3 regions of the Bradyrhizobium sp. 44 genome follow, and region 3 is predicted to be linked to each of the others. Evidence: predicted binding sites of a transcription regulator. Region 3 holds the regulator's gene; each other region holds the start of a gene.
The links. The regulator PhoB, encoded in region 3, activates phosphate uptake and scavenging genes when phosphate is short. The targets are predictions, from matches to a motif close to TGTCATNNANCTGTCAT.
Positions count from the first base shown of each region.

Region 1: a site for PhoB is predicted at 1,499-1,515, ahead of IVB41_RS20010 (RNA degradosome polyphosphate kinase). Genes of this name have one in related genera too.
Region 2: a site for PhoB is predicted at 6,415-6,431, ahead of phnC (phosphonate ABC transporter ATP-binding protein). Genes of this name have one in related genera too.

Region 1 covers NZ_JADPIY010000016.1:737,330-747,137, forward strand. Annotated here, with positions in the region: gene IVB41_RS20010 (RNA degradosome polyphosphate kinase) at 1-1,425, opposite strand, end outside; gene IVB41_RS20015 (DnaA ATPase domain-containing protein) at 1,554-2,231, opposite strand; gene IVB41_RS20020 (CDP-alcohol phosphatidyltransferase family protein) at 2,325-2,867, opposite strand; gene purM (phosphoribosylformylglycinamidine cyclo-ligase) at 3,023-4,096, shown strand; gene purN (phosphoribosylglycinamide formyltransferase) at 4,096-4,749, shown strand; gene IVB41_RS20035 (cold-shock protein) at 4,846-5,052, opposite strand; gene IVB41_RS20040 (autotransporter outer membrane beta-barrel domain-containing protein) at 5,432-6,574, shown strand; gene IVB41_RS20045 (LysR family transcriptional regulator) at 6,654-7,694, opposite strand; gene IVB41_RS20050 (hypothetical protein) at 7,766-8,383, shown strand; gene IVB41_RS20055 (GNAT family N-acetyltransferase) at 8,370-8,990, shown strand; gene IVB41_RS20060 (isochorismatase family protein) at 9,016-9,579, shown strand; gene IVB41_RS20065 (hypothetical protein) at 9,610-9,780, shown strand.
Region 2 covers NZ_JADPIY010000008.1:578,432-588,239, reverse strand. Annotated here, with positions in the region: gene IVB41_RS04740 (carbon-phosphorus lyase complex subunit PhnI) at 1-652, opposite strand, end outside; gene phnH (phosphonate C-P lyase system protein PhnH) at 655-1,263, opposite strand; gene phnG (phosphonate C-P lyase system protein PhnG) at 1,268-1,732, opposite strand; gene phnF (phosphonate metabolism transcriptional regulator PhnF) at 1,851-2,579, shown strand; gene phnE (phosphonate ABC transporter, permease protein PhnE) at 2,679-3,527, opposite strand; gene phnE (phosphonate ABC transporter, permease protein PhnE) at 3,524-4,408, opposite strand; gene phnD (phosphonate ABC transporter substrate-binding protein) at 4,485-5,420, opposite strand; gene phnC (phosphonate ABC transporter ATP-binding protein) at 5,484-6,293, opposite strand; gene IVB41_RS04700 (chloramphenicol acetyltransferase) at 6,477-7,148, shown strand; gene IVB41_RS04695 (alpha-D-ribose 1-methylphosphonate 5-triphosphate diphosphatase) at 7,145-8,338, shown strand; gene IVB41_RS04690 (DUF1045 domain-containing protein) at 8,357-9,055, shown strand; gene IVB41_RS04685 (dihydrodipicolinate synthase family protein) at 9,164-9,808, opposite strand, start outside.
Region 3 covers NZ_JADPIY010000008.1:406,361-416,168, forward strand. Annotated here, with positions in the region: gene IVB41_RS03860 (ATP-binding protein) at 1-209, shown strand, start outside; gene pstS (phosphate ABC transporter substrate-binding protein PstS) at 353-1,366, shown strand; gene pstC (phosphate ABC transporter permease subunit PstC) at 1,465-2,454, shown strand; gene pstA (phosphate ABC transporter permease PstA) at 2,459-3,304, shown strand; gene pstB (phosphate ABC transporter ATP-binding protein PstB) at 3,301-4,122, shown strand; gene phoU (phosphate signaling complex protein PhoU) at 4,133-4,849, shown strand; gene phoB (phosphate regulon transcriptional regulator PhoB) at 4,873-5,580, shown strand; gene IVB41_RS03895 (GcrA family cell cycle regulator) at 5,819-6,331, opposite strand; gene IVB41_RS03900 (aspartate aminotransferase family protein) at 6,787-7,989, shown strand; gene argF (ornithine carbamoyltransferase) at 7,989-8,936, shown strand; gene IVB41_RS03910 (Hsp33 family molecular chaperone) at 9,174-9,808, shown strand, end outside.

The DNA of each region.
Region 1 (9,808 bases), on a different contig from region 3:
ATTGCCGGTGCCGGTGTGGACGTAGGTCGTGAGGCTGCCGCCCTCGCGGCGCACCACCATCGAGAGTTTCGCGTGCGTCTTCAGTTCGAGGAAGCCGTAGACGACCTGCACGCCGGCGCGTTCGAGGTCGCGCGCCCAGCGGATGTTGGCTTCCTCGTCGAAGCGGGCCTTCAGCTCGATCAGCGCGGTGACGGATTTGCCGGCTTCGGCGGCTTCCACGAGCGCACGCACGATCGGCGAGTTGCTGGAGGTGCGGTAGAGCGTCTGCTTGATGGCGACGACGTCGGGGTCGCGCGTGGCCTGCTGGAGAAACTGCACCACGACGTCGAAGGATTCGTAGGGGTGATGGACGACGAGGTCCTTCTGTCGGATCGCAGCGAAGATGTCGCCGCCTTGCTCGCGCACGCGCTCGGGATGGCGCGGCACATAAGGGGTGAATTCCAGGTCGGGCCGGTCGAGGCGGGTGAGCTGCGAGAGCTCGTTCATGGCGAGCACGCCGTCGACCAGGAACACCTCGTCGTCGGCGGTCGACAGCGCGTGCTGCACGAAGCTGCGCAGCTGTTCCGGCATCTTGGCGTCGATCTCGAGTCGGATCACGGAGCCGCGGCGACGGCGCTTCAGCGCCGTCTCGAACAGGCGGACGAGATCCTCGGCCTCTTCCTCGATTTCGAGTTCGGAGTCGCGGAGGACGCGGAATGCGCCCTGGCCGTGCAGATTGTAGCCGGGGAACAGGCGGTTGATGAACAGAGCGGTGGCCTGCTCCAGGGAGATCAGCCGGACGACCTTGCCCTCGGCCGGCAGGCGGATGAAGCGGTCGATCTTGCCGGGCATGCGGATCAACGCGTTCATCTGCTTGCCGTCGGCGGCGCGCGTGAGCTGGAGCGCGATGGTGAAGCCGAGGCTCGGAATGAACGGGAACGGGTGGGCCGGGTCGATCGCGAGCGGCGTCAGCAGCGGGAACACGTTGCTGAGGAAGTAGTCCTCGATCCAGGTTCGTTCCGCCTTGGTGACCTCCTTGCCCTCGACCAGCACGATGCCCTCGTCGGCAAGCGTGCCGCGCAGGTCGCGCCAGATCGCCTGCTGGTCGGACGCAAGCTGCGAGACGGTCCGGTTGATGAGCGCGAGCTGCTCGGACGGGGTCAGACCGTCGGGGCTGCGCTCGGCAATGCCCTCGCGCACCTGGGCCTTGATGCCGGCGACGCGGACCATGAAGAACTCGTCGAGGTTATTCGCTGAAATCGACAGGAATCGCACCCGCTCCAGCATGGGGTGGCTGGGATTGACCGATTCCTCCAGGACGCGGCGGTTGAAGTGCAGCCAGGAGAGCTCGCGATTGATGAACCGCTCGGGGCTCGATGCGATCGCCGGCGGGCCTTCGGCTTCCGGGGCTTTTTCTTTAACTTCAACAGCTTGCGCAGAGTCCATCAGAAGTCGATCCATCCAGTTCGCCCCAATTTGCGACTTACGCGCAAAACCCGCGGGAGCATGTGTTAGAGCGATGACGTTTCGATGACATTGATGTTCCGCCGCCCGGCCGCGTCAAGCCGCCTTGGTCAGACATCCCGGAGCAGCTCGGCTGCCAGGGCCCGGGTGACGGGACGGCCAAGGCGCAGGGCCTCGGTGTCCAGCAGGTCGACAGCCCGTCGGGCGGCGGCCGAGGACCGCTCCAGGCGAGTGGCGAGGTAGCTGACCACGCTCTCGTCCACCGCGAGCTGGCGGTCGGCGCAGAATTTGACGATCAGGCCGCGGAAGAGCTGATCGTCAGGCGGCAGCAGCGAAATAACGGGGACGGCGCGGAGCCGCGAGCGCAGGTCGGCAAGCTCGATCTCGAGAGAAGCGGGCGCCTCGCGTCCGGTGAAGAGAACGTAGGCGCCGTCCTCGCGGGCCAGATTCATCAGATGGAACAGGGCGCGCTCGTCGAATTCCCTGGCCTTGGGGTCCTCGACCACCAGCGCGCCGGTGGCGAGCGCAGCCGGGACGGCTTCGGCGGTCAGCCCATTGGCCGTGGTCGAGCGGGCGCCTGAAGCCTCGGCCCAGATCGCGGCGAGATGGCTCTTGCCGCTTCCTTCCGGGCCGGCCAGCCACATGATCCGGTTCGGCCATTCCGGCCAGGCGTCGATGAGGGCAAGACCGGCGGCATTAACGGGGCCTTCTAGGAAATTGTCCCGGCTCAGGCTCTCCGCATGCGGAAGCGAAAACGCCAATTGTCGGGGATGAACGCGGCCTGGCACGCTTGCTTTGCTCCGTGCCGGCGTGCCGGCTTCGTTTGACGAGATGCGACTTCATCGAGCGGGAGTTGGCCTTTTGCGGGGCCGCTTCCCAACTCACTTGGCCTCGATCGTGCTCATGTGCCGCAACCACTCAACGAGATAGAGCGACACGGAGGAGAGCGTGAAGACCGTTACGAGGCCCATCAGGATGATATCATAAGGACCGGCTTTGAAGCCGAAGGCGAGGGCGGCCAGCACCAGCGCCGCGAACGCTACCTGAGCCACAGTGTTGAGCTTGGATACCTTCGAGGGCTTCATCTCCACAGGGCGGTCGAACAGCCACGATATGATCACGGCGGCGACGATCATGATGTCGCGCGAGACCACTAGGATGACGATCCAACGCGGAATCGCGCCCCAGATGCCCAAGGCCATGTAGATCGAGACCAGCAGCGCCTTGTCGGCGAGCGGGTCGAGCAAGGCGCCGAGCTCGCTCGTCATGTTGAAGCGCTTGGCAAGGAAGCCGTCGACCGCGTCGCTGATGCCGGCGATCAGGAAGACGGCGAACGCCACCTCCATTTGGCTCGACACGATGGCCCAGACGATGATCGGGACCAGCATGATGCGGCCCAAAGTAATGATGTTCGGTATACTCACACGGCGCTTCCCGGCACCCGGCCTGACCTCGAATTCGGCCCTTTGGAGGCTGAATCGGTTGATATCTCTACATAGTATACGGAGGCGCGCCATGCGAGCCATTGCGCGTCCCCGGAATTCGACGTAACCAGCCGCAAACCCACTGGAAATCGGGCATGACCGACCGCAAAAACGGCCTCACTTACGCCGATTCAGGCGTCGATATCGACGCGGGCAACCGCCTGGTCGACCTGATCAAGCCAATGGTGCGCGCAACCGCGCGGGCCGGCGCCGACGCCGAAATCGGCGGATTCGGCGGCCTGTTCGACCTCAAGGCGACCGGTTTCAAGGATCCCATCCTGGTGGCCGCGACCGATGGCGTTGGCACCAAGGTCAAGATCGCGATCGAGACCGGCCTGCATGGCGGGATCGGCATCGACCTCGTCGCCATGAGTGTCAACGACCTCGTGGTGCAGGGCGCCGAGCCGCTGTTCTTCCTGGACTATTTTGCCTGCGGCAAGCTCGATCCGGAGGCGACCGCATCGATCGTCGCCGGTGTCGCCGAAGGCTGCCGCGAATCCGGCTGCGCCCTGATCGGCGGCGAGACGGCCGAGATGCCCGGCCTCTACAAGGACGGCGACTACGACCTCGGCGGCTTTGCCGTCGGCGCTGCGGAGCGGGGCACGCTCTTGCCGCGCAAGGACATCGCCGCCGGCGATGCCGTGATCGGGCTCGCCTCGTCGGGTGTGCACTCCAACGGTTTCTCGCTGGTGCGGAAGATCGTGGAACAATCCGGCCTCGGCTTCGGGGCGCAGGCGCCGTTTGCGCCTGTCATGACGCTCGGCGGCGCGCTGCTGACGCCGACGCGGCTCTATGTCAAATCCTGCCTGCGCGCGATCCGCGAGACCGGCGCGGTGAAGGGGCTTGCCCACATCACCGGCGGCGGCTTCACCGACAACATTCCGCGCGTGCTGCCGAACCATCTCGGTGTCGGTATCGATCTGGCGCGCCTGCCGGTGCTGCCGGTGTTCAAATGGCTGGCAGCCCAAGCCGGCATCGCCGAGCTCGAAATGCTGCGGACCTTCAATTGCGGGATCGGCATGATCGCGATCGTCGAGCCGGACAAGGTCGACGAGGTCGTGGAGGTCTTCACTGACGCCGGTGAGACCGTCGCCCAGCTCGGTACCGTGATCCCGGCTGAGGGCGAGCACCGCGTCATCTATAACGGCCACCTCGATCTGGCGCTTTGATGAAACGCCGCGTCGCCATCCTGATCTCCGGTCGCGGCTCCAACATGTCCGCGCTGATCAGGGCCGCTGCTGCTGCGGATTTCCCGGCGGAGATTTCGCTCGTCATCTCGAACAAGGCCGACGCGCAGGGGCTGGAAAGGGCCAAAGCGAGCGGCGTGACGACGCTGGTGATCGAAAGCAAGCCGTTCGGCAAGGACCGCGCCGGCTTCGAGAAGGTGCTGCAATCAGCGCTCGATCAGCACGGCATCGAGCTGATCTGTCTCGGCGGTTTCATGCGGCTGTTCACGGCTGAATTCACAAAAGCCTGGTACGGGCGGATGCTCAACATCCATCCCTCGCTGCTGCCGTCATTCCCAGGCTTGGACCCGCATGGCCAGGCCTTGCGCGCCGGCGTCAAGCTGTCCGGCGCAACGGTGCACTTCGTCATCCCCGAGACCGATGCCGGCCCAATCGTGATGCAGGGTGCGGTGCCCGTGAGCGATCACGACACGGCGGACACGCTGTCGGAGCGTATCCTCGAAGTCGAGCACCGCATCTATCCCGCAGCGCTGAGCCTGCTCGCGACCGGCAAGGTCCGGATCGAGGGCGACGTGTGCAAGACCGCGGGCAGCGGGCCGTCGGAGAATTTTCTGGTTGCGCCGTTGGTGCGGTGAAGCGCCGTCGCACGAAATACTTCTCATCCCCAAAACAAAAACCCCCGGCAGAGCCGGGGGCAACGTCATGATCTCTTGCGCAGACCGCGAGAGAAGTCAGGAGACCTTGAGATTCTCCGCGGATGCCTTGCCGCGGTTCTCCACGAGGTCGTATTCAACCACCTGGTTTTCATTGAGGGTGGAGAGTCCGGCGCGCTCGACGGCGGAGATGTGGACGAAGACGTCCTTGTCACTGCCGTTCGGCTTGATAAACCCATATCCCTTGGTCGGGTTGAACCATTTGACGGTGCCCTTTTGCGGCATCCTCAGTCTCCTCCGCTAGATACAAAAACGACGCGGCCGCTTTTCGCGTGCCACGCCACAAACGGGCTTCCGGTAGTCTGTTCGAGTCTTGAGTCTCAATGTCGCGAAACGCACAGTCGAGCGGCCAATTCCGATTGTGTCCGATATTGCAACATGAAAATCGCCCGTTAGCAAGCCGCGCGCGAATTTCAAGTCCGGGCCGGGTGCCGTCATCTGCAATTTACGACCTGTGGCCGGGGAACCACAATCGAGGGCAATCGCCTTGGCGATGAGGTCTGGACCGATTGACCCTCGGGGGCAGTTCAGCACAAATCGTCGCATGCAGTGTGGCGCGTGTTGCATTTTTGCGCGCCGCCATTTTGCTTTGGGATTCATTGTCATGCGCTGCACATTGCAGCTTTCCGGGAAGCGGCGGGTGATTGGCGGAGACCGGGTTCGTCGGACGGCGGCCAAGGTCGCGAGTGCCATCGTGCTTGGCTTGGTGACGACGGCTGCTCCCGTTCTCGCTCAGGTCGCCCCGCCGCTGCCACCGCCACCGCCTCCCACGCCGTCGGCCACCTCCACCAATTACGACCAATCGGCCGGCAACAGCGCGCTCAATCTCGGGTCGAACTTCCTGGAGCGGCTCGGCAACCAGGCATCTGGCGGCGTCAACCGGGCGTTCCGAACCAATCCCGGCGGCGGCGGCGGCGCATCGGCCAGCGCGGAAGATCCGCGCTACCGCACCTGGTTCGAGGGCTACGGCATCTCGGTCCGGACCGATGCGCAAGGAGACTTTGTCGGCGACAAGCGGAAGACCTTTGGCGGTGTCGCGGGCTTTGGCGCGCGGCTCGCACCGGGCGTCAATCTCGGCTTCTCCGTCGACCAGAGCCACACCGACATCGACGTTCCGCTCGCGCTCCAGTCCGCGACGCTGGACCTGACTCAACTCGGCTTCAGTGGCTCCGTCGACAAGGGCCCCTGGACCTGGGCTTTCGCGCTGGTGCACGGTTTCGGCAAGGTCCGCTCCAGCCGGGATACCGGCCTCGGCCTTGCGACCGCGGGTTATCGCGCCGCAGTCGACGGCGCGTTGACCGAGATCAGCTATTACTGGACCAAGGACCAGATGCGCATCGTGCCGAAGGGTGCACTGGAATATGTCCGCGCCACCAGCGTCGCGTTCCAGGAGGTTGGCGGCCTCGATCCACTCAATGTCGGCTCGACGGCGCTCTCTCGCGCGCGCGTCATGATCGGAGCCGAGGTCGGACGCTACTTCATCTTCGACCAGAAGATCCTGGACCTGTCCGCCTACGGCAAGTTCGTCGACAATTTCCATCAGAACCTGGGATCGGTGCAGGTCAGCCTCGGGACCCAGAGCATCGTCGTGCCCGGGATCGGCGAGAGCCGCTACGGCATGGATGCCGGCGCCTCGGCCTCGCTCAGTCTGACCAACACGGCGCGGCTCTACGTCAACTACGACGGCAAGTTCCGCAGCGAGCTGACGTCGCATCAGGGCACGGTCGGCTTCGAATATCGGTGGTGAGGCGAAGCCTGCCCACGTCCGCCCAGGGCCGGATCTGGAAAACTGCGAAGCGGTTTTCCGAAGAGATCATGTTCAAGCTTTAAGTCGGCATCGCCGCGACATAACCCGTCAATCCAAAGCCCTCGCGCGCGGCCGTCATCATTGGCGCCAGCGCGTTCGGATGGATGAACTCGTCGCGGAAACAGGGATGGATCTTGGAATCGAAGATCTTCTTCAGCCAATCGACCACGATCTTGTGGCGCTCGGAGGCGCGGAACTCCTTGTGATAGGTGAGCCAGAGATCGGCGTGGTGGCTGACGCCGAGATCGACGGCAACGAGCGGGGCGCCGAGCGCGATCGAGACCGTCGGCAGGAACCCGATGCCGGCGCCGCGCTCCACCGCATAGAGCACGCCGACCGAGGAATTGGTCTTGATCCCAACGATGCCCTCGAGCGACTTCAGTCCGAGCACGCGGGCGTAGGCGCCGTCGTCGACCTGCGGGGCGCTCTGCTTGATGATGCGATGGTTCTTCAGCTCGGCCAGGGTCGCGGGCACGCCGTAGAGGTTTTCGTACTCCTTGGAGACGAAGGGATAGATGTGCAGCCGGCCGAGCTTGGCGACGATCAGATCGGGATTGGTCGGTGGCTCGAGCTGGATCGCGATATCGGATTCGAGCCGCGCGACGTCGGCCTGTTCCATCGCGCAGCGCAGGTCGACGGTGATCTTGCGATAGGTCTTCTGGAAGTCGATCAGTCGCGGCAGGATCCAGAAATTGCCGGGGCCTTCCGTCACCGCGACGCGCACGGTGCCTGACATGTCGTTCGACGATCGCGAAGCACGCCGGAACACGTTGAAGGCATGACGCTCCATATGCGCGACGTCGGCGATCATCGCGCTGCCTTCGTCGCTGAGCGTGAGCCCGCTCTGGTCGCGCAGGAACAGCTTGCAGTCGATGCTCTCTTCGAGCCGGTCGATCCTGCGCATCAGGGTGGTGGAGGTGAGCCCGAGCTCCTCGGCGGCGTTGCGGAAACTTTTATATTTTGCGCAAGCTAAAAACAGTTTCAAATCGTCCCAGGACATATCCAGGGCTTCTTCACGGTGCTGCATCATCGCAGCACCCCGGTGCAATAACTGCTGCATACGCCAGATCCCCAGCCGCTAAGCTCTTGGTCATAGCGGGGCACGAAAGCCGCGAACGATAGAGGGGTGACATGGGTATGGAAAGGGGCTCGTTTGCCGCAAGGCATGATTTCGACGCGCTGCCGCTCAGTCCGGATGTCGACGTCCGCCGCGCCCAATTTTCCGAAATCGCCGCGCTTTCGCAGTTGGCCCACCGGCTGGTGCCGGGCGTTCGGATCGGGGCGGCGGAGCTTGCAAAATATTTCGCCTTCGATCCCGAGAGCATCCTGACTTTCAGCCGGAAGGGCAACCTCGTCGGCGGCATGGCCTTCCTGTTTCTCAACGATCGCGGGCATGATGCGCTGCTGCTCGACGAGATCTGCCTCACCGCGCCGGAGACGCGCCATCTCGCGTCCGCGAAGGAAGACGTTTCCGCCATCTACATCTGGGCGATCGCGGCGACAGGGCGCGGCGTCGCCGGTCTTGGCAAGGCCGCGGCTCATCTGAGGCAGCTAAGGTTTCGCAACGCGGATTGCTATGCGCAGCCGTCAACCGTGGCCGGACGCGACATCATGAAGGCGACAGGATTCGAGCCTGTTCCAAGCTTCCAACCCGACCTCTGGTGCTACGAGCGGCCCTGGCATCGGCAGCCGATGCGCATGCCGGGCGGGATCATTCAAGCAAGGAGTTTTGCAGATGCACGGTACTAGGATTCCTCTCGCGAAGCCCGATTCCCGCGCCATCACCATTCGCCTCGCACGCGATCTTAGCGATCTCATGCTGGTCACCTCGATCCGCTCGGCCGTCTATCTCGCCGAGCAGGATTGCCCGTTCGACGAGGAGTTCGACGGCAACGACATGGTCGCCGCGCATTTCATCGGCTATGTCGGCAACGAGCCTGCGGGCTGTCTGCGGGTGCGGTTCTTCGGCGATTTCGCCAAGGTGGAACGGCTTGCGGTGCGGCACCAATATCGGCGCTCGCGGGTCTCGTTCAAGCTGGTGCAGGCGAGCGTCGACTATGTGAAGCGCAAGGGCTTTCGCAAGATCTACGGCCAGGCGCAGGATCGGCTGGTCGATTTCTGGGCCCATTTCGGCGCCAAGCCGCTCGGCCACAATCGCAAGATCACTTTCTCCGACTTCTCCTACACGGAAATGCTGCTGGAGATCGAACCGGGCCCGGATGCCATTACGCTGGACAGCGATCCGTACGTGATCATCCGACCCGAGGGCGATTGGGACCGGCCGGGCGTGCTCGACGCCTCGGCGGGACGGGCCGTGACGTCGCCGCTGCGGGACGTCGCGCTCGCTGGCCGTTGAAACTGGTGCAGCTGCGCGCAAAAACATGCTGGTTTCCATCACCGACGATCCGCCGATCTTGGTCTGCGCGGATCTCCAGGTCGAATATCTGACCCCCGGACGTCGCCACGTCATCCTCGACGGCGACGCCGCGACAGCGCGCTGCGTGGAACTGTTGACGTTCTGGCGCGACAATCTCTGGCCGGTGATGCATTTGAAGCGCATCGCGCAGGCGGCCTGGTTCAATCCGGCATCCAAGCTGACCGATTGGATCGCGGAGGCGAAGCCACGGCCGGGAGAAATGACGTTCGAGCACCCGCTGCCGTCGGCCTACAGTTCGGCGCGTTTTGTGGACTACATGTCCAATATCCGCAATGTCCGTTGCGTGCTCGCGGGCTTTTCCTTGGACGAAACTGTCCTGGCTACCGCTATTGACGGGTTTCACCGCAGTCATCGCTTCCAGGTGGTGGCTGACGCGGTGGCCTGCCAGCAGCCGGGGACAGGCGATGCTGCCGCCTACAAGCATGCGGTAGTGAATGTGATCGGGAATTTTGCTACAATCCAGTCCAGCGCCGAACTGATCAGAACCAGCGGCGCCGTTGCGGTGTAGGCGGCCGCGATCGACGGATGGAGTGGGACATTGTCACGGGGAGATCAGCTCGAGGAGCTGGCAAGCGACCTGTCGCGTGCCGCCGAGGCGGCGCGCCGTCTCGGTCTGCCCACGACGGTGTATCTGCTCTCGATGGCGCTGGTGGAGGTGCGGGAGGCCGCTGCCGCCGATGGCGATGGAAATGACGACGGCGCGACGTGACAGCTGCCCGATGTGCGGCTTTGTGCAA
Region 2 (9,808 bases), 170 kb from region 3:
CGTAGCCGCGCTGGGTGGAATAGCCCATCGCCAGCAAGAACCCTTCGTCGCCACGCGCGAGATTTTGCAGGCGCAGGTCACGATCCGCCGGAAAGTTCAGCGGCTCGCGGGTGAGGTCGCCGACGCTGGCGCCCTCTTCCGCCTGCGGCGAGGATTCGATCAGCCCGTCGCGGCCGAGGATATCCGTCACCCGCGGGGTGGGCACTGTCGATGCTTCGGCCGTCGCCGGCGCTTCCGGCACGAAGCCTTCGGCGAGCGAGGGATCGAGCAGACGGTGGGTATAGTCGAAGGTCGGCCCGAGAATCTGGCCGCCGGGAATGTCCTTGAAGGTCGAGGACACCCGCCGCTGCACCCGCATCGCGCCGGTCTCGACCGGCTCGCTGGCGCCGAAGCGCGGCAGCGTGGCGCGGAAGGCACGGACCAGGAAGATCGCCTCGATCAGATCGCCGCGCGCCTGCTTGATGGCGAGCGCCGCGAGCTCGCGGTCATAGAGCGAGCCTTCGCTCATGACGCGGTCCACGGCGAGACCAAGCTGCTCCGAGATCTGGTCGAGCGTGATTTCCGGCACGCTTTGATCGCCGCGTCGCGCACTGGCGAGCAGGCGATGGGCGTTCTCGATGGCGCGTTCGCCGCCTTTGACTGCGACATACATGCTTAGCTTCCCTTATTCACGACGCGCGTGGTGCGCGGGATCGCAACCACGGCATCGTCGGCGACCAGCACCACATCGATGCCGCGCGGAAACAGCGTTTCGTTGACGCGCAGACGCTCGAACAGGTCGAACGGCTTGATCGACGCCTGGAGCGTGGCGACGCCGTCGATGCCGGGACCGCGCAGCTCGAAGCTGCGTCCGGTGTCAAGGCTATCGACCTGGAAGATCAATGTGGTCGAGCGATCCGGATATTCGCTAGTGCCGAGCGCGAAGCGCTCGAGCGAAGACAGCACTCCGCCGTCGCCGATCAGCGCGAAGCTGGCGATCGAGGGATCCTGCACCACCGGTGCGCCGGTGTGGAACTTCAGCCATTTTGTCACGTCGGTGCTTTCCGACATGCGCGCATCGAGCCAGAGCGGCGTGTCGTGGTCGAACAGCGTCAGCGCGATCGCGGCCGTGCCGCGCATCATCGTTTGAGGCGCTCCTGATGTCGGCACGATGCGCTGGACCGATCCCGGCCGCGCCATCGCGTCCATGACCGAGCGAAAGGTCGATTGCGCCGACAGCACCTTGTCGGCGAACCCCGGCGGCAGTTCCGCAATCGTGGTCATGATCTCACCCCTCACCGCGCACCATGGTGTAGAAATCAACCTTCGTCGCGGCGGTCTCGGCCGCCACCTGTTTGCGCTTGGCCATCAGCTGCTCACGCAACGGCGCGATAATGTCCCGCTCCACCGCGCCGCCGAAATCGCTGGACTGCACCAGCGCATCGCACAGCGCGATCAGCCGCGCCTTCTCGCCGTCGCGACCGAGCGTGTAACCGAAGCCGACCTCGCCGCTCGCAAGCCGCACCGCGGCGCGCGACACGGTGGCTTCGCCGAGGTTGAACGGCGCGCCGTCGCCGCCGACCCGGCCGCGCAGCATGACGAGGCCGTTTTCCGGCGCGCGCAGATCCTGATGCGCCGGCAAAGCGAGAGCGCGGAGGCGAGCGGCGATCTCGCCCGCCTCCGCGTGCGCCAGCACGGCCATTGCGGCCTTGCGCTGGGCTTGCTGATTGTTGTGCTGGGTCACCACATCCACCGACTTTTCTGCAGAACTTGCCGAATCCAAGTTGTCTATGATACTAGACAACTTGATAGCGGAGCGCCATGACTGTTTGGTGACAAGGGCGTGATTTCTGGAGTAGCTTCCCGGCCACATGAGCATGCAGGACACAGCTTCCTCCGGCGTCGCATTGTGGCGCCTCGTTGCCGACGGCATCGAGCGCGGCATCGCCGACGGCCGCTTTGCGGCCGGCGACAAGCTGCCGGGCGAGGTGGAGATCGCCGAAACCTATCGCGTCAACCGCCACACCGTGCGGCGCGCGCTGGCCGCGCTTGCGGAGCGCGGCATCGTGCGGGCCGAACGCGGCAGCGGAACCTACGTCGAGGCGCAGAAGCTCGCCTATCCGCTGCGCTCGCGGACCCGTTTCTCCGAGATCGTCGGCGCGGACGGCCGCGAACCGCATGGCCGGTTGATCGAGGCGTCCGATGATGTCGCGACCCGCGAACTCGCGCGGGAACTCGGCCTCAAGACCGGTGCACCGCTGGTGCGGATCGAGGCGATGCGCCTCGCCGACCGCACGCCGATCTGCGTCTCCACGACGTGGCTGTCGGCGCAGCTGTTTCCGGGTGCGGGCGACGTCTTTGCCGCGACCCGCTCGATGACGAAATTGCTCGAGCATTACGGCGTCCGCGACTATCGCCGCGGCGCGACCCGGATCACCGCCGGCATCGTTGACGCAACCGACGCCGCACGGCTCGATCTGGCGCTGGGACGGCCGATCCTGGTGGTCGACGCCACCGATCACGATCTCGACGGCAAGCCGCTGGTCACCAAGCATTCGCGCTTTGCGGCGGAGCGGGTGGAATTTCTGGTGGAGTCGTAGGGTGGGCAAAGGCGCACTTGCGCCGTGCCCACCATCCATCCAGTGCTGCGATTGAACTGGTGGGCACGCTGCGCTTTACCCACCCTACGAAATCGGTGATCAGGCCACCGCCCTTCGCCCAATAATCGCGAAGCGCAGTTTTCCCGAGACGAAATCGATCGCGGCGACCGCGACCAGGATCATCAGGATCAGGAACGACACCTTCTGCCATTCCAGCACGCGGATCTGCTCGGCGAGCTGGAGGCCGATACCGCCGGCACCGACGATGCCGATGATGGTAGCCGAACGCGTGTTCGACTCGATGAAATAGAGCACCTGGCCGGCGATCACGGGCAGGACCTGCGGCAGCAGACCGAAGCGGATCTCGTGCAGCGCACTGCCGCCGGAGGCGCGGATGCCCTCGACCTGCTTCTGGTCCGCGCCCTCGATCGCCTCCGAGAACAGCTTTCCAAAGGCGCCGAAATCGGACACGGCAATGGCGAGCACGCCGGCAAACGGGCCGAGCCCGACCACGTTGATCCACACCAGCGCCCAGATCAGCGTGTCGATGCCGCGGATCGAATCCAGGAAACGTCGAATCGGGAAGCGCAAAATGCTCGACGGCACCACGTTACGCGCGGCAAGAAGACTGATCGGCAGCGCGAACACCGCAGCCAGCGTCGTGCCGAGCAGCGCGATCGACAGCGTCTCGCCCAGCGCCTTCAGATAGATCGGCAGCGACGAGCCGGGATCCGGCGGAATCATCATCAGGCTGATCCAGCCGAGCTGGCTGAGGCCGGCGACGAAGCGCGAGGGCGAGAAGTCGAGATCGACGAGACCATAAATCAGGATCGCGAGCGCCGCGACGATCATCGTCGGGATGGCGAGCCGCGCCGAGGCCGGCCGGTCGAACACATCGGGGTAGCGCGCGCGAAGCGCGGCGGTGTCGATCTCCTGCGGCCCCGTCACGTTCGCGCCTCCTTGCCGAACAGACGGCCGCGCAGCCAGCCGGTGCTGATGTCGATGATGAAGACCGTGACGATGATGGTGAGCAGGATGGCGCTGACGTCGGAGTAGTAGAACTTGCGGATGGCGACGACCAGCTCCTGGCCGATGCCGCCGGCGCCAACGAAGCCCATCACGGAGGCCTCGCGGACGTTGATCTCGAAACGCAGCAGCGCGTAGCTGGCATAGCCCGCCGTGACCTGCGGCAGGATGGCGAAGCGCATGCAGGAGAGCCAGCTCGCACCGGTCGAGCGGACACCTTCGACCGGCTTCATGTCGGCGTTCTCGACGATCTCGGAGAACAGCTTTCCGAGCGCGCCGGTGGAGTGAATCGCAATGGCCAGTACGCCCGCCATCGGTCCGAGCCCGAAGGCGATCACGAAGATCAGCGCAAACACGATGCCGGGCACCGTGCGGGCGAATTCAAGCAGGCGCCGCACCGCGAACCGCAGCCAGGGCGCAGGCGAGGTGTTTTCAGCCGCGAAGAAGTTCAGGCAGAAGGCAAAAGTCGCGCCGATCAACGTGCCGACATAGGAGATCAGCAGGGTCTCGCCCAGCATCCTCAGCCATTTGCGCCAGCCCCAGAGCCACTCGCCGACATCGGTCCAGACCCGCTGTCCGCTGTCGAGTGTGAGGATGCGGTCGAAATAGCTGATGAAGTTGCCGTAATGGGTGAACAGCGTCCGCAAATTCACTTCCGCGCCGATCGCGGCGAGCAGCAGTGCGGCGGCAAACACCACGGTTCCGAACAGGAGTCGGAGCCGCTTGCGCGCGACCGCCTGGCGATAGGCGGCGTTGCGCACGGCGAGCTGCTGCTCGGGAAGGATCGAAACCGCGACGGTCATCTGATCAGGAAAGGTGGTCGATCAAAGAGAAAGAGCCGGGTCCATCGACCCGGCTCCAGTGGCATCGTCCCGAAACTCAGGACGCCTTCTTCTTACGCAGTGCATCGACGAACTTGATCAGCTCGATCGTGCCATCCCAATCCTTGGTGGTCGCGGGATGAAAACCTTTCTTCTGGCCGTCCTGGAGGCGGTCGAAGGCAGCCTTGTCCTTGGCCGGCGCGTCGAAGAACGCCTTGGCGATGGCGGCCTTGGCCTCTTCCGGCAGGTCAGAATTGTAGGCATAGGGGCCGTTGATGATTGGCGCCGACTTGTGGATGATGCGGAAATCATCTTTCTTCATCGCCGAGCCATCTGCATTCTTCAGCATGCCCTTGGTCAGCATCTGCGCCAGCGTCGAATCGTCGTCGCTGGTCCACTGGTTGGCCGCGACGTCGACCGTGCCCTGCGCCAGTGCCAGGATCGCGTTCTCGTGGCTGCCGGTGAAGACGACCTTGCTGAAATAGGTGTCGGCGTCCGCGATGCCCATTTTGTCGAGCTCGAAACGCGGCACGTTGTTGCCGGAGGTTGAGTTCGGGTCGACCAGGCCGAGGTTCTTGCCCTTGAGCTGGTCGATGCTCTTGTAGGGGCTGCTCGCCTTGACGAAGAACACCGAGTAATAGCCGGTGGAGCCGTCGGAGTTGATGTCGTTGGCGAAGGCGTCGGTCTTGACGCCGGTCAGGCGGGCGCGGGCAAACGACGCTGAGCCATAGCTTGCGATGTGAATGTTGCCGGCACGCTGACCTTCGATGACGGCCGCGTAGTCGTTGGCGATGCGCAGCGTGACTTTCACGCCCAATTCCTTGGAGAGATAGTTCATGAACGGCGCCCAGCGCTCGGTGACGCCCGAGGCGTTTTCCGCCGGAATGACCGCGAAGGTCAGTTCGGGATATCTAGCTTTCCAGTCCTCGGCGGAAGCCGAGGTCGTGAACGCGAGCGCGGCGGCGCCGGCAAGAATCAATCTGCGAGTGATCATGATAGCCTCTTCATTGGTTGAGGTCGGTTGACGCAAAACTGGTGGGTCCTGATGCGGCGCCGCTCAGGCGGCGGCCGCCGTTCCAAGCACCGGAATGCCCTGTCGCACCGGTGCGGGCGTGCCGCCCATGACATCGGCGGCTTCGAGATCGTAGAGCTCGCGCGCAACGTGCTCGGTCAACTCAGCCGGTGCGCCGTCGAACACCACGCGTCCCTGCGCCATGCCGATCAGGCGGTCGCAATAGCTGCGAGCCAGGTCGAGCGAATGCAGATTGCAGAGCACGGTGATGCCAAAATGCTTGTTGATGCGCAAAAGCGCGTCCATGACGATCTTGGTGTTGCGCGGATCGAGCGAAGCGATCGGCTCGTCGGCGAGGATGATGTCGGGCTGCTGCACCAGCGCGCGGGCGATCGCGACGCGCTGCTGCTGGCCGCCGGAGAGTTGGTCGGCGCGCTGGGCTGCTAGCGGGGCGATGTCGAACTGCTCAAGCGCGGACATCGCCAGCGCCTTGTCCTGCTCGGGCCAGGTCTGCGACAGCGAGCGCCAGGCCGGCATCGTCGCAAGCCGTCCCATCAGGACGTTGGTGAGAACATCGAGCCGGCCGACCAGATTGAACTGCTGAAAGATCATCGCCGAGCGCGCCCGCCACTGCCGCAGCTCCTTGCCGCGCAGCGCCGTGACGTCGAGGCCGTCGAACAGGATGCGGCCCTGCGAAGGGGCCGCGAGACGGTTGATGGTCCGCAGCAGGGTCGACTTGCCGGCGCCGGACCGTCCGATCACGCCGACGAAGCCGCCGGGAGAGACTTGAAACGAGGCGTCGTCCACCGCGGCTTTCACGCCGAAGCGACACGTCAGACCTTCAACCACCAGCATGCAGGGCTCCAGAGTAGCTGGGACCCACCGCTAACGCCGGCGCTTGACACTTGTGTGACACGGACGTTGCGGTGCGGCGATCCTACACACCTCATCCCCTGTTCATCCCCTGTCATCGCGTCGTCATGACATTGTCATCAAGCCGCTCGAAGAGAAACGCCCGCCCTCTCGTTCGGATGCAACATGGCCGCCAAAGCTCTTTCGGTCCAGCCGACCATCGATCCCTCGGCGAAGCTGCACGAAACCAGGCTCGGGGCCTACACCGAGGTTGGCGCCCGCACGCTGCTGCACGAGGTGACGATGGGCGATTACTCCTATGTCGTGAACGACGCCCAGATCACCTACACCACCATCGGAAAATTCTGCTCGATCGCGGCGGTGACCCGGATCAATCCGGGCAACCACCCGATGCACCGCGCCACGCAGGCGCACTTCACCTATCGTTCGGGCGCCTATTTCGAAGGCCAGAGCGACGACACGGAATTCTTCGGCTGGCGGCGCCAGCATCACGTCCATATCGGGCATGACGTCTGGATCGGCCATGGCGCGATCGTGCTGCCGGGCCGCAACATCGGCACCGGCGCGGTGATCGCGGCCGGCGCCATCGTCACCAAGGACGTGCCGGCCTACACCATCGTCGCCGGCAATCCGGCGCGCATCGTGCGCCGGCGGTTCTCGGAAGAGGTTGCCGGACGGCTCGCCAGCCTCGCCTGGTGGGATTGGGATCACGACAAATTGCGTGCAGCATTGCCCGACTTCCGCAAGCTCGGGATTGAAGATTTTCTCTCGACATACGAAGCACGAGCAAGTTCTCTCAACAATTCTGTTAGCAGCAAACCAAGCGCAGTCGCGTGACAGACATTTTCCTTGAGGGCGGCCGAACCCTGATCGGCTCCGAGCTCGTCGAAACTTCTCTTGCCCTGTCCGGAACGGACATCGCAGAGATCGATGCCTCTCGCGGCCGGGCGCGGCTTGCGATCGACGCGCGCGACCTGCTGGTCCTGCCTGGCATCGTCGATCTGCATGGCGATGCCTTCGAGCGGCAGATGATGCCGCGCGCCGGGGTCGATTTTCCGATCGACGTGGCGCTCGCCGATAGCGACCGCCAAGCGATCGGCAACGGTATCACCACGGTGTTTCACGCCACGACCTGTTCGTGGGAGCCGGGCCTGCGCAGCGCCGACAATGCGCGCGGCCTGATGGAGGCGATCGAACGGCAGCGCCCGCAATTCGCGGCCGACACCCGCTTTCACCTGCGCCACGAGACCTATAATCTCGACGCCGAAACCGAGATCAGCCAGTGGCTCAGCGATGGCCGCGTCGACCTGTTCGCCTTCAACGACCACATGGACGGCACGGTTGGGGACATGGCCAAGCCCCGCAAGCGCAACCGCATGGTGGAGCGCACCGGCCTGTCGAGCGAGGAATTCGATCGGCTGGTCCGACACGTGCTTTCGCGCGCCAGCGAGGTCCCGGCTTCCATGTCGCGGCTTGCTGCGACTGCCCGCGCCGCCGGGGTGCGGATGCTCTCGCATGACGATGCGACACTGGCGATGCGCGACGGCTTTCGCGCCATGGGCGTGGCGATCGCGGAGTTTCCGATCAACGAGGAGACGGCGCGGGCGGCGGCAAGCCACGGCGACGACATCGTCTACGGCGCACCGAACGTCGTGCGCGGCGGCAGCCACACGGGCTGGACCAAAGCATCCGACATGATCGCCAAGGGGCTCTGCTCCGTGCTGGCCTCGGACTATTACTATCCCGCGCAGCTGCTCGCTGCGTTCCGCCTCGCCGCCGATGGCGTGCTGCCGCTGACCGAAGCCTGGAACCTGGTCTCCGCCGCGCCGGCGCGCGCGACCGGCCTTGCCGATCGCGGCGTGCTCGCGGAAGGCCGACGCGCGGACATTCTGCTGGTCGACGACAGCGTGCCGCTGCGGCCGCGGCTGATCGCCGTGATATCGGGCGGCAAGCTCGTGCATCTCACCGACGCGGCGCGGTTGCTTGGCATGGCAGCTACCCCGCGCGAAGCTGTCGTCGCGGCATAAACCCGCTATGCTCGGACGATGACAAGTTTCCCCCGCTACGCGATCTATTTTGCCGCAGGCAGCGACAGCGCCCTCTCCCGCTTCGGCGCGGAGCTGCTCGGTTACGATGTCTATACCGGCAACGAGCTGCCCTTTCCCGCCGACGCATCGCATCTCGCGCCGGACTGGCGCGACATCACCGCCGATCCTCGCAAATACGGTTTTCACGGCACACTGAAGGCGCCGATGGCGCTGGCGCCGGGCAGGACGGAGGCGGAGCTTTTGGCGGCCTGCGTGGCCTTCGCTGGCGAGGCGCGGTCGATCCCGGTGATCCGCCCGATTGTCGATGCCATCAGCGGCTTCATCGCGGTCATTCCGGCCGAGCCGGTCGATGCGCTCCAAGAGTTCGCCGCCGATTGCGTCCGCGCGTTCGATGGCTTTCGCACCGCCCTGACGGCGGAAGATCGCGCGCGGCGCAAGCCCGAGAAGCTCAGCGAGCGGCAGCGCGACTATCTCGACCGCTGGGGCTACCCCTACGTGATGGAGGAATTCCGCTTCCACATGACGTTGACGGGGCGGCTGGACGCGGAGCGCCGCAGGCCAATTCTGGAGACGCTGCGCGCGCGGTTCGCGGCGCTCCGGCTTGATGCGCTGGCGATCGATCGCATTGCATTATTCAAGCAGGATGATGCGGGAGCAAGGTTTCGCATTGTAGGCGAGTGGGCGTTGGCGAGATAGCTTCCTCAAGCTCCGTCATTGCGAGCGCAGCGAAGCAATCCAGACTGCGTCCGCGGAAATAGCCTGGCTTGCTTCGTCGCTTCGCTCCTCGCAACGACGATGAGTGAGTTACTTCCCCCACCGCAACGCCAGCGCATCGCGCTCCTTCGCGAGCTCCAGCAGCCCGGCCCGCGTCGCCGGGTGCAACGGCTGCAGCGGATGCCGCACCGTGTCCGACTTGATCACGCCGCCGGCCTGCATCATCGCCTTGCAGGCGATCAGGCCGCATTGGCGGTTTTCGTAGTTGATCAGCGGCAGCCAACGTTCGTAGGCGGCTTTGGCCTCTTCACGCTTGCCGGCGAAATAGGGATCGACGATCTGGCGGATGCCGTCGGGATAGCCGCCGCCGGTCATCGCGCCAGTTGCGCCGGCGTCGAGATCGGCGAGCAGCGTGATCGCCTCCTCGCCATCCCAGGGCCCCTCGATATCGCTGCCGCCGGCGTCGATCAGGCTGCGCAGCTTTGACGCAGCGCCTGGAACCTCGATCTTGAAATAGCGGATGTTGGAGAAATCACGCGCCAGCCGCGCGAGCAGCTCTACCGACAGCGGCGTGCCGGCGACAGGCGCATCCTGGATCATGATCGGAATTTTGATCGCGCCCGACAGCACCTTGAAGAATTCGACGACGCCTTTCTCGGGCACGCGGAAGGTGGCGCCGTGATAGGGCGGCATGACCATGACCATGGCGGCACCGGCCGCCTCGGCCTGCTGGCT
Region 3 (9,808 bases):
CGCCGGAACATTTGCCGCGGCTGACGGAGCGGTTCTACCGGGTCGATGTCGGCGACAGCCGCTCGCAGGGCGGCACCGGCCTCGGATTATCGCTGGTGAAACATATTCTTAACCGCCATCGCGGCCGGCTTTTGATCGAAAGCGTGCCCAAGCAGGGCGCCACTTTCGCTGCCTGTTTCCCCCAGGGCAAGCCTGCGGCTCTGAGCTAAATTCCAGCGATTTCAGCTGCTTAACACTGTCATCCGACTGTCACCAAACCTTCGTAAAAGCTCAGCTGTCCGCTCCTAAAGGGGCGGCACGGGGAGCGCGATCGGGCGCGGATGGCGCTTCGCTCCCCTGTATGGAGACCAGCATGAATTTCCTCAAAACACTCGTCGCTGCTGGCATGGTCGCCGCATCGACGACAGCGGCCTTTGCTGCCGACATCACGGGAGCCGGTGCGACGTTCCCGTTCCCGATCTATTCCAAATGGGCCGACGCCTACAAGAAAGAGACCGGCAACGGCCTGAACTACCAGTCGATCGGCTCCGGGGGCGGCATCAAGCAGATCCAGGCCAAGACCGTGACGTTCGGCGCCAGCGACGCGCCGCTCAAGGCCGAGCAGCTCGAGAAGGACGGCCTCGTCCAGTGGCCGATGGTGATGGGTGCCATTGTTCCCGTCGTCAACATCGAGGGCGTGAAGCCCGGTGAGATGGTGTTCGACGGCGAGACGCTGGCCAGCATCTATCTCGGCAAGATCACCAAATGGGACGACGCCGCGATCAAGAAGCTGAACCCGAACGTGAAGCTGCCCTCGGAAGCCATCACCGTGGTCCGCCGTTCGGACGGTTCGGGCACCACCTTCAACTTCACCAACTACCTCGCCAAGGCCAGCGCGGACTGGAAGAGCAAGGTCGGTGAAGGTACCGCCGTCGAGTGGCCGGTCGGCGTCGGCGCCAAGGGCAACGAAGGCGTGTCGGGCAACATCAGCCAGACCAAGAACTCGATCGGTTACGTCGAGTACGCCTATGCCAAGCAGAACAAGCTGACCTACACCGGTCTCGTCAACAAGGCCGGCAAGCCGGTGCAGCCCACCGTCGAAGCGTTCCAGGCGGCCGCCGCCAACGCCGACTGGGCCAAGGCTCCCGGCTACTACGTCATCCTGACCGACCAGCCCGGCGAGAAGTCGTGGCCGATCACGGCGGCGACCTTCATCCTCATGCACAAGGACGCCACCGACAAGGCGGCCTCGCAGGAAGCCATCAAGTTCTTCCGCTGGGCCTTCAAGAGCGGCGGCAAGGCGGCTGAAGAGCTCGACTACATCCCGATGCCGGACCCGGTCGTTCAGCTGATCGAGAAGACCTGGGCTGCCGACATCAAGAGCTAGGCTCGCGACGCTCGTGCCCCGGATGCGCTGCGCCGCATCCGGGGCACGGACCAACAAAAAACGTATACTATTTGGTACAGGGGATCGGCGTGGCAGAGATGGCCGTTCAGAGCGATGTAATCGACGACGCCGGACCGTATGATCGCGCCAAGGCCTTGAGCGCGTTCAAGCTCGGCGACGTCACCTTCTACTGGATCACGCGGCTCTCCGCGATCTCGGTGCTTCTGATCCTCGGCGGCATCATCATTTCGCTGATCGTCGGCGCCTTCCCGGCGATGAAGGAATTCGGGGTCTCGTTCCTGTGGACGCAGCGCTGGGCGCCGTCCGCCGATCCGCCCGTGCTCGGCGCGCTCGGGCCGATGTACGGCACGCTCGTCACCTCCTTCATCGCGATGCTGATCGCCATTCCCGTGGGTCTCGGCATTGCGATCTTCCTTACCGAGCTCTGCCCGCAATGGCTGCGCCGCCCGATCGGCATGGCGATCGAGCTGCTCGCCGGCATCCCCTCGATCATCTACGGCATGTGGGGCTTCTTCGTGCTCGGCCCGTTCCTCGCCAACACGTTCCAGCCCTTCATGATCAAGATCTTCGATGGCGTGCCCGTGCTGGGCGCGATCTTCGCAGGTCCCCCGTCCTATCTCAGCCTGTTCAATGCCGCGCTGATCCTCGCCATCATGGTGCTGCCCTTCATCACCTCGATTTCGGTCGACGTGTTCAAGACAGTGCCTCCGGTGCTGAAGGAAGCCGCCTACGGCGTCGGCTGCACCACCTGGGAAGTCGTCCGCAGCGTGGTGATCCCCTACACCCGCGTCGGCGTCATCGGCGGCGTCATGCTGGCGCTGGGCCGCGCGCTCGGCGAGACCATGGCGGTGACCTTCATCATCGGCAACTCGTTCCGGATCTCGTCGTCGATCTTCGCCCCCGGCACCACGATCTCGGCGGCGATCGCATCCGAGTTCGCCGAGAGCGACGGCCTGCACCAGTCCGGCCTGATCCTGCTCGGCCTCCTGCTGTTCGTGCTGACCTTCTTCGTGCTCGCGGCGGCGCGGCTGATGCTGATGCGGCTGGAAAAGAAGGCGGGGAACTGACGCCATGAATCCGATCTATTCACGCCGCCGCCGCAAGGACATCGTCGTCCGCGGGCTCTGCATCGCCGCAACCGCCTTCGGTGTCACCTGGCTCGCGCTGATCCTGATTACGCTGCTCTACAACGGACTGGCCGGACTCAATGTCCAGCTGTTCACCGAGAACACGCCGCCACCGGGATCGAACGAAGGCGGCCTGCTCAACGCCATCGTCGGCTCGCTGATCATGACCGTGATCGGCGTCGGCATCGGCGCGCCGCTCGGCATGTTCGCCGGCACCTATCTCGCCGAATACGGCCGCAACGACCGGCTGACCTCGGTGATCCGCTTCATCAACGACATCCTGCTCTCGGCACCCTCGATCATCATCGGCCTGTTCATCTACGGCGCGGTGGTGGTGCCGATGCGCGGCTTCTCCGCGATCGCAGGCTCGCTCGCGCTCGCGGTCATCGTGATCCCGGTGGTGCTGCGCACGACCGAGGACATGCTGCTGCTGGTGCCGAACGCGTTGCGCGAGGCGGCCTCGGCGCTCGGCCTGCCGCGTTCGCTGGTGATCAAGCGGATCGCTTATCGCGCTGCCCGTTCGGGTCTCATCACGGGCGTGCTGCTCGCGACCGCCCGCGTCGCCGGTGAAACCGCGCCGCTGCTGTTCACCGCGCTGTCGAACCAGTTCTTCAGCCTCGGCCTAAACAAAACGATGGCGAACCTGCCGGTGACCATCAACAACTTCGTGCAGAGCCCCTATGCCTATTGGAAGCAGCTGGCCTGGAGCGGCGCGCTGCTCATCACCCTGACCGTTCTTGCCCTTAATATTTTCGCGCGCATCCTTGGCGCCGAGAGGACCGCAAAATGAGTGATCTTTCCGTATCGATGAGCGCGTCAGGTGGACTGCCGCACGCGGCAGTGCTGCCGGAGGCGCCCCCCAAGGTGACCGTGCGCAACCTGAACTTCTATTACGGCGAGCACCATGCGCTGAAGAACATCAACCTGACGCTCGGCGCCAACCGTGTCACGGCGTTCATCGGTCCGTCAGGCTGCGGCAAGTCGACCCTGCTGCGCATCTTCAACCGGATGTACGACCTCTATCCCGGTCAGCGCGCCACCGGTCAGCTCATGCTCGACCAGACCAACATCCTCGACGGCAAGCTGGACCTCAATCTGCTGCGCGCCCGCGTCGGCATGGTATTCCAGAAGCCCACGCCGTTCCCGATGACGATCTACGAGAACATCGCGTTCGGCATCCGTCTCTATGAGAAGATCTCGAAGTCCGAGATGGACGGCCGCGTCGAGAAGGCGCTGCGCGGCGGCGCGCTGTGGAACGAGGTCAAGGACAAGCTCAACGCCTCCGGCCTGTCGCTCTCCGGCGGCCAGCAGCAGCGTCTCTGCATCGCCCGCACCGTCGCGGTGCGGCCCGAGGTGATCCTGTTCGACGAACCCTGTTCGGCGCTCGACCCGATCTCGACCGCCAAGGTCGAGGAGCTGATCCAGGAGCTGTCCGAGGATTACACGATCGCGATCGTCACCCACAACATGCAGCAGGCGGCGCGCGTCTCCGACAAGACCGCCTTCATGTATCTCGGCGAGTTGATCGAGTTCGACGACACCAGCAAGATCTTCACGTCGCCGTCCGACCGGCGCACGCAGGATTACATCACCGGCCGGTTCGGCTAGGAGACGCGACATGGGTTCTGAACATACCGCAAAGGCCTTCGACACCGACCTCCAGGAACTCACACGCCTGGTCGCAGAGATGGGCGGCATCGCCGAGCGCATGATCGTCGAGTCCGTCGACGCATTGATCCGCCGCGACGTCCCGCTCGGCCAGCGCGTCGTCGCCATCGACACTGAACTCGACGCGCTGCAGAAGCGCATCGAGGAACGCGCGGTGCTCACCATCGCCCGGCGCCAGCCAATGGCGGTCGATCTGCGCGAGATCGTCGGCGCCATGCGCGTCGCGACCGATCTCGAGCGCATCGGCGACCTCGCCAAGAACATGGGCAAGCGCGTTGCGGCGCTGGAGACGGACTTCCATCCGCTCAAGCTGTTCCGCGGCCTCGAGCACATGACCGACCTCGTGCAGCAGCAAGTCAAGTCGGTGCTGGACGCTTATGCCGCGCATGATTTGCCGGCGGCGATGGCGGTGTGGAAGGGTGACGAGGAAGTCGACGCCATCTGCACCTCGCTGTTCCGCGAGCTCCTCACCTACATGATGGAGGATCCGCGCAACATCTCGTTCTGTATTCACCTGATGTTCTGCGCCAAGAATATCGAGCGGATCGGCGACCACGCCACCAACATCGCCGAGACCGTGTTCTACATGATTGAGGGCCAGGCGATCACCGACAAGCGGCCGAAGGGCGACATGACGACCTTCGCCAACACGGTACCGAACACCTGAAGACTTAAGGGAGCGACGACCCGATGGGCGCACGCATTATGGTGGTTGAGGACGAGGAAGCCCTGACCGAGCTTCTCCGCTACAACCTCGAAGGCGACGGCTATGACGTCGAGACGGTGATGCGCGGCGACGACGCCGACACCCGCCTCAAGGAGCACATCCCCGATCTGATCGTGCTCGACTGGATGCTGCCGGGCCTGTCAGGCATCGAGTTGTGCCGGCGGCTTCGCACCCGTCCCGAGACCAAGCAGCTCCCGATCATCATGCTCACCGCGCGCGGCGAGGAGAGCGAGCGGGTGCGGGGTCTTGCGACCGGCGCCGACGATTACATCGTCAAGCCATTCTCGGTGCCGGAGCTGCTGGCGCGCGTGAAAGGCCTGCTGCGGCGCGCAAGCCCGGAGCGGCTCGCCACCGTCCTTGCTTTTGGCGACATCGAGCTCGACCGCGACAAGCGCCGCGTGGCGCGCTCGGGCCGGCCGATCGATCTCGGTCCGACCGAATATCGCCTGCTGGAGTTCTTCCTGGAGCATCCGGGACGGGTGTTCTCGCGCGAGCAACTGCTCGACAGCGTCTGGGGCCGCGACATCTATATCGACGAGCGTACCGTCGACGTGCATATCGGCCGCCTGCGCAAGCTGCTCAATCTCGGCCGCGAGCAGGACCCGATCCGCACCGTCCGCGGCGCCGGTTACGCGCTGGATGATCGGTTTGCCAAGGCGGAGCAGGTATAGGGTTGCAGCCTTGTTTGTTGGCAAGCTGTCCCGAATTCTTCGACGTCGTCCCGGACAAGCGAGCGCTGATCCGGGACCCATAACCACCGAACGTGGTTTGGCGAAGACTCGGAGCGACCCCTTTCGCACGGCAACTGCGCGCTCGGAGTATGGGTCCCGGCCCCCCGCGCGCAATTGCGCACTAGGCCGGGACGAGACTGAAATCGTTGAGCCGTCTTCGCGCGACGACTTGCCGTAATTACCGCGGCCCCGGCTTCACCGGTGCACGCCGCCGATCCGACGCCGGCTGGTACGCGACGCGCGAGTGCTGGGCGCAATAGGGCAGGCCGGACAGCGCCCGTCCACCGCAGAAGAAGAAGTCCGGGCTTGAGGGATCGCCGACCGGCCAGTGGCAGGTCGCCTCGTTCAATTCCAGCAGCGACAGCCGCTGGCTCATCGGCACCACGTTGTCGTAGGTGACCGGATCCGGCTCAGCCTCGACCTCGAAGGCCTGCGCCAGCGCGGTGTTGCCGCGCGAGATCGGGCGGCTCACCCGCATCATGTGCTGCGCGGGGCGCGCCTTGCGCGGCCGGGGCGCTGCCGACGAAGGGCTCTTGGCGCGGCCCGAGAGGCCGAGCCTGTGCACTTTGCCGATCACGGCATTGCGGGTCACATTGCCGAGCTCCGCCGCGATCTGGCTGGCCGAAAGTCCGGCCTCCCAGAGCTTTTTCAGCTGCTCGACGCGATCATCGGACCAGGTCAAAACCGTCATTGCACCCTTTCCCTCGCTGCGCGCCAGCCATCCTGGGGCCTCGCAGCGAATGCCTAAGCCTTCAAAAACCCGTGCCGCCAGAATCCCTTAAGGCTCGCCGGGCGCGTCTTGAACGCCCGAACGTTTACGCCGGTACATAAGGACTTAAAGATCAGAACCACTGCACGAGATGTCGTATCTGACAATCCAAACGCTACAATATGGCGTGACTCCCGCGCAAGAGTCCGCCGACTCGCTTCCACATGTTCCGTGACTAAATCCCGCAAAATCGGCACCGCAAGACTACGGATTCAGCGTTTCGCGAGGCTTTCCGGGCGGCATTGACACCCGTTTCACCAGGCCTAAGATAGTCGCGCGTGCCGCCCTCAAGAGGCGGCACGTTTCGTTTTCCGGGCCGGTCGATGGTGCGTTGCGCAATGCACGCTCACACCGTCCGCAACATTCAAGTGACCGTCATGACTAACAGCGCAGCGCCGCATTTGCTCCCCGTTTTCGCCAGGTCCGACCTCGGTTTCGAGCGTGGCGAAGGCTGCTGGCTGATCGCGACCAATGGCGAGCGCTATCTGGACTTCACCTCCGGCGTTGCGGTGAATGCGCTCGGCCATGCCCATCCGGCGCTGGTCGCGGCGTTGCAGGAGCAGGCCACGAAGCTCTGGCACATGTCGAACCTGTTCCAGAGCCCGGACGGCGAAAAGCTCGCCGCGCGCCTGTGCAATGAAAGTTTCGCGGAGTTCGTGTTCTTCTGCAATTCCGGCGCCGAAGCGCTGGAATGCGTGATCAAGGTCGTGCGCCGTTATCACGCCGCGAAGGGCCATCCCGACCGCTATCGCATGATCACCTTCGAAGGCGCCTTCCATGGCCGCACGCTGGCGACACTTGCCGCGACGGGTTCGGCAAAATATCTCGAAGGTTTCGGCCCCCCGATGGAGGGCTTCGACCAAGTTGCGCATGGCGATCTCGACGCGGTGAAAAAGGCGATCGGTCCGCAGACCGCCGGAATCCTGATCGAGCCGATCCAGGGCGAGGGCGGTGTGCGTTCGGCAACGCCCGCCTTCCTGAGGGCGTTGCGCCAGCTCTGCGACGAGAAGGGTCTGTTGCTCGCCTTCGACGAGGTGCAAACCGGCATGGGCCGCACCGGCGATCTGTTCGCGTACCGCCGCCTTGGCGTCGAACCCGACGTGATGTCGCTGGCCAAGGCGCTCGGCGGCGGCTTCCCGATCGGCGCCTGCCTTGCGACCGCGGAAGCGGCATCCGGCATGACGCCGGGCTCGCACGGCTCGACCTTCGGCGGCAATCCGCTCGCGATCTCGGCTGCGAATGCCGTGCTCGACGTCATGCTCAAGCCCGGCTTCTTCGATCACGTGCAGAGGATGTCGCTGCTGCTCAAGCAGAAGCTCGCCTCCGTGATCGACCGTCATGGCGATGTCGTCAGCGAAGTGCGCGGCGAGGGCCTCCTGATCGGCATCAAGGCCGTGGTGCCTTCCGGCGATCTCGTTGCCGCCTTGCGCGCAGAAAAGCTGCTCACCGTCGGTGCCGGCGACAATGTCGTGCGTTTCCTGCCGCCTTTGATCGTCACCGAAGCCGAGATCGAGGACAGCGTCGGGCGGCTCGAGCGCGCCTGCACCGCGTTATCCGGCAACAAGCGGGCGGCAAGCTGATGAGCAAGTCGCCCGATAATACACACGAGAAAACACCGAAGCACTTCCTCGATATCAACGAGCTGCCGCTGTCGGAGCTCAAGCGCATGCTCGCCGCGTCCACCGCGATGAAGGCGAAGCAGAAGGCGCATCAGCCGGTCAGGCCGCTCGAAGGCAAGACGCTGGCGATGATCTTCGAGCGCCCCTCGACGCGGACGCGGGTGTCTTTCGATGTTGCCATGCGCCAGCTCGGCGGCGAGCCCATCATGCTCACCGGTGCCGAGATGCAGCTCGGCCGCGGCGAGACCATCGCCGACACCGCGCGGGTGCTGTCGCGCTATGTCGACGCGATCATGATCCGCATCCTCAATCACGACGCCCTTCTGGAGCTTGCGGCGAACGCCACCGTGCCCGTCATCAACGGCCTGACGCGGCGCTCGCATCCCTGCCAGGTGATGGCCGACCTCATGACCTACGAGGAACATCGCGGCCCGATCGAGGGCAAGACGGTGGCCTGGACCGGAGACGACAACAACGTGCTGGCGTCCTGGGCGCACGCCGCCGAGCGCTTCAAATTCCAGCTCAATGTCGCGACTCCTCCGGAGCTCGCGCCGAAAAAAGCGATGCGCGACTTCATCAAGGCGACCGGCGCGCCGATCATGCTCGGCACGGATGCCGAAGCCGCCGTGCGCGGCGCCGATTGTGTCGTGACCGACACCTGGGTGTCGATGGGCGACAAAGAAGGCGAGCACCGGCACAACGTGCTCAAGCCCTATCAGGTCAATGCCCAGCTGATGTCGCTGGCCAAGCCGGATGCGCTGTTCATGCACTGCCTGCCCGCCCATCGCGGCGAGGAGGTCACCGATGAGGTGATCGACGGTCCGCAATCCGTCGTCTTCGACGAGGCCGAAAACCGCCTGCACGCGCAGAAGGGCATTCTGGCCTGGTGTTTCGACGCGGTGAAGTAGATCGACGCGGCGAGCTAACTTTCCGTCGTCCCGGCGAAGGCCGGGACCCATACCGCGGAATCTCTCTTGTGGCAGATCGGCGGAGGCAACGAGTTTTCGCCAAACCAATATTCGTGGTTATGGGTCCCGGCCTTCGCCGGGGCGACACCGAAGTTGCCGTATCATGATCAAACCAGTGTCCAGATGAGCTGCTCCGAACCCCTTCCAATTCCGCCTTCCGACCCCAGATAAAGCGCCATGGTTTCCCAATCCCCTGACATGAAAACCGGGCCCGAAGGCCCGGTTCGCGCGCCATCCGCGGTTCCGATTGATGACGCCGTGCTGCCCTACGAGGTCGACGCGCTCGATGTGCGCGGTCGGCTGGTGCGGCTTGGTCCGGCGCTCGACGAGATCCTGACCAAGCACGATTACCCGGCGCCGGTCGGCAAGCTGCTCGGCGAGGCCATCGTGCTGACCACGCTGCTCGGCTCGGCGCTGAAGTTCGAGGGCCGCTTCATCCTCCAGGCCCAGACCGACGGTCCGGTGTCGTTTCTGGTCGTGGACTATCAGGCGCCGGATCGTCTGCGCGCCTATGCGCGCTACGACGCCGCGCGCCTCGGCGATGCAAAGGATTCCGGCGCGCTGCTGGGGCACGGTCATCTAGCCATGACCATCGACCAGGGCCCCGACATGAGCCGCTACCAGGGCCTGGTCGCGCTCGACGGCGGCAGCCTGGAAGACGCCGCTCACGAATATTTCCTGCGCTCCGAGCAGATCCCGACCCGCGTGCGCCTCGCCGTCGGCGAGGAATGGCGCTCGAACGACGGCGGCAAGCATCGCTGGCGCGCCGGCGGCATGCTGATGCAGTTCCTGCCGAAGGCGCCCGAGCGCGC